DNA from 4 places in the Paenibacillus sp. V4I7 genome. Region 1 is predicted to be linked to each of the others. Evidence: riboswitches for the same ligand, from Rfam matches in the RefSeq annotation. Region 1 holds a riboswitch; each other region holds the start of a gene.
What was found. A riboswitch is a leader RNA that binds a small molecule or an ion and turns the genes downstream of it on or off. The one in region 1 is predicted to bind cyclic di-AMP.
Positions count from the first base shown of each region.

Region 1 (2,202 bases):
TTTAGGGCAAGCTTCAAGCATACACCTGAATAAATTCCAATTTTAAAATAGGTAGTTGGAAGGGGAGTTTTGTCTTTGCAAGAGAAATTTGATTCAGACTGGGCCCATGTAAATAAAATTGATGGAATGGCTATTGATTTTGAAAAAAGGGTTAAGCCCAACAGAAACACAAATTTTGATTCTAAATTCTGAGTTATTTCAAGAATGGATATCAATTGAAAGATGCTTTTCAGTGCATTATCATGATATTGCTCGCTTTGAAGATTTATTATCTAATATGGAATTTGATAATTATGTAAGCAAACTAAAAAGTGTTGCTCTCCAAACGATGCATGACAAGACCATCCCGAATGAAATTGAATGGAGTAAATATAATAATGGTCCTACCGTGATTGTCCACGGTTCAATAGAAATATTCGATAGGCTTTTTTATCAGGTAGGTATTAATATTTCACCATATAACCTAGGAATTCAAATTGGTCAATTATGTAAGACGATGAACTTTAACCAGCCCATTGGCTTGGTGAAATTCCTAGCAATATTCACGAACAACGCAAGCGGTTTTTTTAATCTTGATATGGAAAAATTAGAAAAATTTATGGAAGAAGAAACTTTATTAGAACTGCCGATGATCGGTGGCCTTGCTGCGTTAACCACAGTAAAATTGAACTATTAGTTGAAAATAGACATAAAAATATAAGTAAATATTACTATTGTTTCTAAATTTGTATTGGGGTAAATTGATAAAATAAGAATGAATCATACTACGCTTAATTCTTTAGATTAAAGAAGCGGGGGAACCAAGTTTTCTGGGGTGAGTACACTTTTTTGAGTGTTAGGGTTAACTTTCAACCCGAATCCGTCAGCTAACTTCGTCAGCGTAGAAAGAAAAAATGATAGAAACATTAATGGGTCCTTTATTTTTAGGGCTCTATTCCCTCGCTTCCTTTTTTCGTACAAGAGAAAAAAGGAGGAATTAGACATGCTTCTTAAGAGAGTAACCAAAGAGGTGAAGAACCTTTTTCAATCGAAAAGATCAAACATTTCTGTACAACGTCAAGAAGAGATTCTTCACTTAAAGCTACGGTTGGAGGAGTTCGACATTGAATTTTCCAATTTGGCGTATCGGCCATCAGGCGTCGTAACACAGACTTTATTGGAAATAAGCAAAACGGTCGGACAAAACAATGACTTACTAAACCAACTAAGTTTGGAAAGGGAATTAGCGGATCAACAATTACTAGCCAATCGCATCGGCATTCCCCTGAAAATTTTGGAGGAACATCACAAATTTATCGTAACCATGGCTCATATTTTTGGTGGTCCGTATCCTTGCCTCAGAGAGTACATTAGAAGCAGTATTATATGAGCTTCGTTGAAAGATAAAGCTGCTTCTATATATTATTCGGTTGCTGATTCTACATTAAGCCCATCATAACCAACTTTTTTGTTCGTTTGTTATGGAAGTCACTCACATTTAATTCTTAATTCAACTAACAGAAAACGATACTTGAAATACGGCAGGCAGGCAGGCAGCCTGCTTTTTTCATTAAACTACCATAAAAATTAAAAATCTGGCAGTCGAAGAAAAAGAACAGCACTAAAGAAGACGCGGCTCATTCATTTTTTAAACGTTGTAGCCTAAGGTTTCAAGTCTTCGAACTGAGTTCCGTACAATAGCTCCAAGTTTTTGCTTATCATAATAATCTTCACCTAAGTCTACATACATGTCTTTTTTTGTCAGCAGATAATAAGCGATTCTTAGCATGGCATGGGCTACAACAATAGCTGCTCTTTTCCTGCCTTTTCGTGCTAATGTTCGCCTATACATAGCACCAAGATAGTTTTTGGAGGCACCTACGGAATGTGCGGCTTCTGTTAATGCAGATTTTAAATATTTGTTTCCTTTTTTTTCCTTAGAAGACTTCCGTTTGCCTGCACTCTCATTATGTCCTGGTACGAGAGCTGCCCAAGAACAGAAATGAGCCGCACTTGGAAACTGGTTTTTAATGTTTGTTCCTATTTCAGCTAAGATTTGTTCAGCCATTCGAGTTGCAATTCCAGGTATAGAATCTAATCGCTCTATGTCTTCCTGATCTGAGATAACTCTCTGGGCAACCTCTTGATCTAATATCGCAATTTGTTCGGTGAGGAAGTCAATGTGGGTTAAAATGGTTTTAAGCATCATGCGTTGATGAGGAT
Region 1 covers NZ_JAUSZD010000002.1:1,230,073-1,232,274, forward strand. Annotated here, with positions in the region: gene QFZ80_RS06980 (hypothetical protein) at 140-676, shown strand; cyclic di-AMP (ydaO/yuaA leader) riboswitch at 758-897, shown strand; gene QFZ80_RS06985 (hypothetical protein) at 983-1,369, shown strand; partial or broken gene QFZ80_RS06990 (IS110 family transposase) at 1,628-2,202, opposite strand, start outside.

Region 2 (2,202 bases), 1.4 Mb from region 1:
GAGAAATTAAAAGGAGTGTTAATCATTAACGGGATAGATCTTGTTATATTGAACTTGGAAGAAGTCCGACGTAGAAGTATAAAAGTGTGGAGCGTTATTCCTCTAACTATGCTGGATTGGAGGCCTGATGCACACGCCTTAAGCATGAAAGAAATGATCCGACACGTATTGGATGGCGAGCATTATTATCATCTTGCGTTACTTAACTGTGGAAGTTTGCCTTCTTACGATTCTCCTTATGACAATCGGGAATTTTCTTCGGTGGAGGATGAACTGATATTCGCACAAGTGTACAGAGAACAATTCTTGAATACCGTTAAATTCTTCACTCCTGAGGATTTGTCAAATATTAAAATTAATCGAAGTGACGTAGGGTATGTTCGAACTTTAGGAGATATGTTAATGAGGATCGCATACCACGAATCCGTTCACACCGGGCAACTGCTAGATTATATGCGAACGGCTGGAATCGATCGGCCTCAAATATGGGATTGAATGAGGTTGCTGGTGATTGGAATTCACTGTTTTGGACAAGAAGAAACGGCTGATACCGCTTACAAAATGTTCTTGGAAAATTTTGAGTCATGTTCTCTATGATTTCACATGTTACAATTTGTGAGATCTATGTGGATCAAATAACTCAGAAGGCCGAAGCTTCATGTGAAGCACGGGGGACCCATTATTTGGGGTGAAGCCGCGTCAGCGGCCGGGTGATTACTCTTTGATCCGAATCCGACAGCTAACCTCGCAGGCCGCAAAAAGGAGAGGTTTATTTTGAAACGTTACAAAAAGCTTGTGGTTACCGGCGCAATAGGATTGAGCGTCCTCGTAGGTTCGAGCGCGGCAATGGCCGCACCAGCAACCCATTCAGTATCAGGCAATGATACCATGTGGCTAATATCCAAGAAGTATGGCATCAGCCTATCTTCGCTTATTAAGGCAAATCCTCAGGTTGCCAATCCGAACGTGATTTGGTCTGGTATGAGCCTCAACATTCCTGGCAGCAAGAGCATAAATGCAGGTACCAAAACGCCAGTTACAAGTGCGCCATCCCAATCAACTTTTGCTAGCCAAGTCGTTAACTTAGTTAACCAGGAACGATCTAAAGCAGGACTGCGTCCATTAACCGGCAACAGCGCACTTACCGCCATGGCTTTGGACAAAGCGAAGGATATGTATAACAATGGTTATTTCGATCATACTTCTCCGACCTATGGGTCTCCTTTTGATATGATGAGCAAATACGGCATTCGCTATTCCTACGCAGGTGAAAACATTGCAAAAGGTCAACAAACGCCTGAAGCTGTCATGAAAGCTTGGATGAACAGCCCGGGTCATCGTCAAAACATTCTAAGCCCCAACTTCACACAAATCGGTGTTGCTTTTTATAACGGCGAATGGGTACAAGAATTCATTAGTAACTAATACAGCAACATATATTAGCAGAATATATCTAGATAAACCAGCAACCTTTTGTTTGCTGGTTTTTTCGGTTTTTAATAATAAGGCATTGTTGGGAATGACTAACATTTTTGATCTCTGCATCGTATATATACCAGAGGGAGGCGATTGTATTGAATCTATATTTCAGGGATAATTTTTTTAATACCGGTGTTACGGAGATTCGGGACGAACAGGGAAAAGATGTCGGTCATATAGATTTGAAGAGCTCTTTTGGTTCTACGATCGAGGTGTTTGGGCATAATGGCCAGCTGTTGTGCAAAGGAAGTTTTCCGATATTCTCAAGCAAATGGGAGGTTACGGGTGCCGATGGTGGGCAATTAGGCGTGTTGAGAAGCAGAATTGCTTTGTTCACCAAGAAATTCACATATGAAACCAAAGGGCAAGGCAGCTACGAGATTATTTCCCCAGTATTTTCAAAGGAATATGAGATATCCGATGATTCCGGCGCACTTGTTGCTCGTTTCGAATAAGTAAACGGCTGGTTTTCTTCAGGGGCTTTTCTTCTGAACAATCAAAGCGAATATTTGGATACTTACGAACTTGTTGCGGTGATCATGGGCATGCACGCTATCCAGAAAAGGCAGAACGCTGGGGCAAACAACACAATCTATTGAATGTAGAGTAGATGTTCATCAAATTTCCAATCCATGGTATGATTCTTTCCAATAGCTGTTCCCTCAGGATTGAAAGGTTGGTGTCATAAATGCAGTATTTCATAGGCATCGTTCCTCCCGACGA
Region 2 covers NZ_JAUSZD010000002.1:2,650,662-2,652,863, forward strand. Annotated here, with positions in the region: gene QFZ80_RS13225 (DinB family protein) at 25-495, shown strand; cyclic di-AMP (ydaO/yuaA leader) riboswitch at 637-769, shown strand; gene QFZ80_RS13230 (CAP domain-containing protein) at 775-1,425, shown strand; gene QFZ80_RS13235 (LURP-one-related family protein) at 1,575-1,934, shown strand; gene QFZ80_RS13240 (2'-5' RNA ligase family protein) at 2,168-2,202, shown strand, end outside.
Region 2: it holds a riboswitch for cyclic di-AMP, as region 1 does, so the genes downstream of both, QFZ80_RS13230 (CAP domain-containing protein) here and QFZ80_RS06985 (hypothetical protein) in region 1, are expected to answer to the same signal.

Region 3 (2,202 bases), 5.8 Mb from region 1:
TCAGAAATGCGTTCATAATCATGACTTTCTGTTTCATTCCTTTGGATAAATGACTGGCGAAGCTGTTCAGCTTGTCCTTCATTTGAAACTGCTCCAAAAGGGAGCTGGATCGAGCCAAATAGTCGTCCTTCGACAAGCCGTAGGCCATAGCGGTTAGCTCAAGGTGTTCGCGGATCGTAAGCTCTTCGTAGAGCTCGGGGCTTTCGGGTACATAAGCGTATGTAGCACGATAGGACAAAGGATTTTCAGCTAAAGTCAGACCGTTAATTCGAATGGATCCTTTTTGCGGTTGAAGAAGGCCGAGAATGTTTTTGATCGTCGTACTTTTACCCGCGCCATTAAGTCCGATCAGACCCATCATTTCACCTTGACGGATAGAAAAGGTTAGGTCATGAAGAACGGGTTTTTTTGGTAAATATCCCCCATATAAAGAGTCAACTTGTAGAATGGAGCCCATCTCATTGCCTCCCTGATTAGCAAATTATTGGTATTTATGAATCACTTTCCTATACGAACATTATAAACAAATTTGTAATTTAAGCCTAGTTTTGGGGTGAAAAGTTGAAAAGAGTTAGTATACGTACGTTAAAGTGAGATATAAGTAGAAATAGAGCTATTTAATTGTTCATTTAAGCGAATTTTAGTCGATTTAGCCCTTTTTAGTAGGTGTTAATCCCTTTACAGGTTAAGATTAACAGCGTAATATACTTTTCATAATAACTTAATAACCAATTTGCCATTTTTCCATTCGCTGAGTTCCATTTATGGGAACGGGGGAACCACTGTAAGCTGAAGAAGCGTGCTTCTTGAGTGAACAGAGTGAGTAACAGGGGTGAATCTTTGAGTATACTTCGTATGCTCTTAGTAGGGCGACTCTCACGTCCGAATCCGTCAGCTAACCTCGTAAGCGTAAGAGAGGTAACGATTGTCGTGCGTGCTATTTGTGTATTTTACTATACAAACTAAGCCAGCGAGAAGAGTCCTCTTCTTGCTGGCTTTTTGTCTTCATAAAGGGCTATACACATTTCGGACGACTAATATTTGCCCGGAATTCATATGAATGTTGAATAGGCAAACTGGTGTGGGACGACCAGAAGGCAGCGGTTTAGCACCGTACTGCTGATGGCGAACACGTTAAGTTAAACTAAAAAACCTTAGTCGCGTCAAATCTAATCATGCTGTAACCTGGCGGCGAGGCTTTGAAGGAGGACCGAAGAAGTGGGCAGTATCTCTATTAGCGAGACCCATGTAAAACGATCATCCAGCATGTCCTTCGCATTGCGATGGAAGCATGAAAACTTGCGTTTGATTTTAAGCTTAGCCATAATTTCAATCGCAATGACTTTCATGTTTTTGGTGTTGTTGTACGGTACGGCTACCAAGAGCGTATCCGTGGTTGTGAATGGACAAGAAACCGTTGTGCATACGAAGCAATGGGTCCTGCAACGCCTACTGGATGAACAAGCCATAAAGATTGGTGAACACGATGAAATTTCTACTGCGCCAACGACAACAATCAAGGGTGGAGACAAAATTGTCATCGAACATGCCTCACCGATTCAATTGACTGCTGATGGAAAGACCACCACTGTTTACACAACTGCAAGAACGGTAGAAAGTGCATTGCAACGTTTACATATTGCACTTGGGGAGCACGATCGTTTAACTCCCGAACCGACAGCCTCTCTGAGCTCGGGCGATGAAATCAAAATCGTTCGTGTAAAAAAAGAGACGGAGGAAGTAACTGAGCCGATTGCGTTCGATACGGAAAAGAAGAGCGACGCATCGCTACTCAAAGGCAAAGAGCAAGTCGTCCAAGAAGGTAAAGAGGGCGTACTCTTGAAGAAGAAAGAAAAGACTTTCGAAGATGGTGTTTTAGTCGCGGAAGCAGTTGTGGGTGAAGAAGTACAAACAGAAAGTATTAATAAAGTTGTGTCCGTAGGTACGAAAAACCCTGTGGTTGTTCTCTCGTCTTCATCACCTAGTGTGGATGAGGTTTCGAAGAACGGTGTTACCTTTGGTTATAAACAAATCCTGAAGAATGTGAAGTTAACTGCGTATTCAGCAGGCGTTGCATCCACAGGTAAATCCGAAGGATCACCTGGTTACGGTAAAACCTATACAGGGACTACGGTGTCAGAAGGCAGAACGATTGCTGTTGATCCAAAAGTCATCCCGCTCGGATGGTGGGTATTCATCGAG
Region 3 covers NZ_JAUSZD010000002.1:7,041,626-7,043,827, reverse strand. Annotated here, with positions in the region: gene QFZ80_RS32980 (ABC transporter ATP-binding protein) at 1-457, opposite strand, end outside; cyclic di-AMP (ydaO/yuaA leader) riboswitch at 740-925, shown strand; gene QFZ80_RS32975 (resuscitation-promoting factor) at 1,219-2,202, shown strand, end outside.
Region 3: it holds a riboswitch for cyclic di-AMP, as region 1 does, so the genes downstream of both, QFZ80_RS32975 (resuscitation-promoting factor) here and QFZ80_RS06985 (hypothetical protein) in region 1, are expected to answer to the same signal.

Region 4 (2,202 bases), 7.0 Mb from region 1:
AATCGATTCCAGTGAAGCCACTAACCCGCGAGTAATCGTTTGTGTGGCCCCTTCAATTGTTGTAGCTTGCACAGCTCCCAGTAGTGTTTGCGGAATACCCTGAAAAACTAAAACTAAAGCAACAATGAAGCTCAGTGGTAAAAATACGCGTGTAATCGCTCTGGTCATATCCACGTAAAAGTTACCGAGATTATCTTGACGGCCAACTAAACCGCGTATAAAAGCTACCGCCACAGCGAAACCTGTTGCAGCCGATGTAAACATCGGGAACGTAATGGCTACCATTTGAGAGAAATACGAAAGTGTATTTTCACCGCTGTATGCTTGCCAGTTCGTATTAGTAATAAATGAAACAGCCGTGTTAAAAGCTAATGCCGGAGGCATATTACCAATATCGTCAGGATTCAATGGTAGATATTTTTGAAGCCGAAATACCGCATAAATCAGAAGCATCATGACAAAATTAACTAATAGTACGGACCCTAAATACTTTTTCCACCCCATCGCTTCATCTTCATTAACACCCATAATGCGATAGGAGACCCGCTCAAAAGGAGCAAATACACGATCAAGTCCACTCTTTTCATACCCAAAAACTTTCACCAAGTAACTACCCACAGGCTTCACTAAAAGCATAATAATACCCAGTGTGATGACTACCTGTAACAATCCCATACCCATAGTAGGTTCTCCCCTTGCTTACTTAAGTTCTTATTCTACAATTAAAATTTCTCCGGCTTCACTAAAACAAAACCGAGATACACCATAATGGCAAATCCAATAACACCGATAACAATCATATGAGTGCCTCCTACAAGTTTTTTCCAAAACGCTTATCGAAAGCTAAGCTTAAGCTCATGCTTTTTCACAATATTTTAAAAAAGCCCAAAATCCTAAGAATGTTACGGCCATTAATAAGATCATCGTTACGTCGTTGTACATAACACACCTCCTGTAATTTAACCGACTCTAATGCTTTCTTGAAATAGTGTAACGCCGAACCGTATAAAAATGAGGTAAAGAATCTATAGCATCCGTATAAAAAAAGCATAAAAATCTTGTCTTGAAAGAGATATACGCCCCAGAATGCTCAAACAAATACGATAATAGATTCACTCTCCTCCAAATTTCGAACAACAAAAAGAAGCCTAAGAGCAGAGAATCTCTACTCTCGGGCTTCTTAGCAGCGTTAATAAACGGGCTGTGAAAGCACGATAGAAAGTGGTTCTCTCCCAATACGCTTACGAGGTTAGCTGTCGGATTCGGGCTTGGAAGTGCCCTACCTTGGCAAGCTGCGCTTGTTTTGGATTCACCCCGAGAAACCGCAATTTACATACATTCGGCTTCTGGCTGGTTCCCCCGCTCCCCTTGCGGGGACTCAGCGTTTGAAACTTGTTGTGAAGTTGTTGAAAAGAATGCTACGCCTCTTAGCCATTATTGTAAAACGCTGTGGAGAGACGCTATCCCGTAATTTAGGGCATATTAGGCAAATAAAAGCGCATCCAAATTGATAACACGTTCATTATCGATAGAAATGCTTCGTTTTTCTACCGTTATTGTCATTTTGTCGCAAATGGACTATAAAAAAAGGCAGCCTTACAATGAAGTAAGGCCACCCTACTTATTTTTTCAAATGATACGGCACTGTCGTTACGATAAGGTCTCTTCTATACAGCAAGAAAGCACGGATAAGTAGACTGGATTGGTTATGGAGAATATTCTGCCAGCTTTTCTTAGGAATAAACTGTGGGATTAGGACGGTTACCCGAAAATTTGATTCAGCTGCCTTATGCTCGACCGTATCAATAAATTTCATCAATGGTTGAACAATGCTCCGATACTGGGAATGTAAAGTTACCAGCCTTATCTCGGGCTGCCACGTATTCCATTTCTCCTCAAATTGTTTCTCGACGTCTCTTTCGAAAGCCACATAAACGGCGATGATCTGATTTGGCGAAAGGGATTTGGCATAATTCAAGGAGTTCTCTACCACATGCGTAATGCCCGCCACAGGCACAATGATCACATTTCCTTCAATAGGAATCGCTGGTTCGCAAGTTGTTATTCTTAATTGTTCGCCTACGGCCTCATAGTGTTTCTTGATCTGGTGAAAAATAAAAACAATTAGTGGCAAAAAGATGAGAACAGACCATACCTGCCCAAACTTAGTAATAAAGAAGATCATCATGACCGTAAAGCTCA
Region 4 covers NZ_JAUSZD010000002.1:8,199,946-8,202,147, reverse strand. Annotated here, with positions in the region: gene kdpA (potassium-transporting ATPase subunit KdpA) at 1-675, opposite strand, end outside; gene QFZ80_RS39290 (potassium-transporting ATPase subunit F) at 723-800, opposite strand; cyclic di-AMP (ydaO/yuaA leader) riboswitch at 1,223-1,394, opposite strand; gene QFZ80_RS38400 (APC family permease) at 1,622-2,202, opposite strand, start outside.
Region 4: it holds a riboswitch for cyclic di-AMP, as region 1 does, so the genes downstream of both, QFZ80_RS39290 (potassium-transporting ATPase subunit F) here and QFZ80_RS06985 (hypothetical protein) in region 1, are expected to answer to the same signal.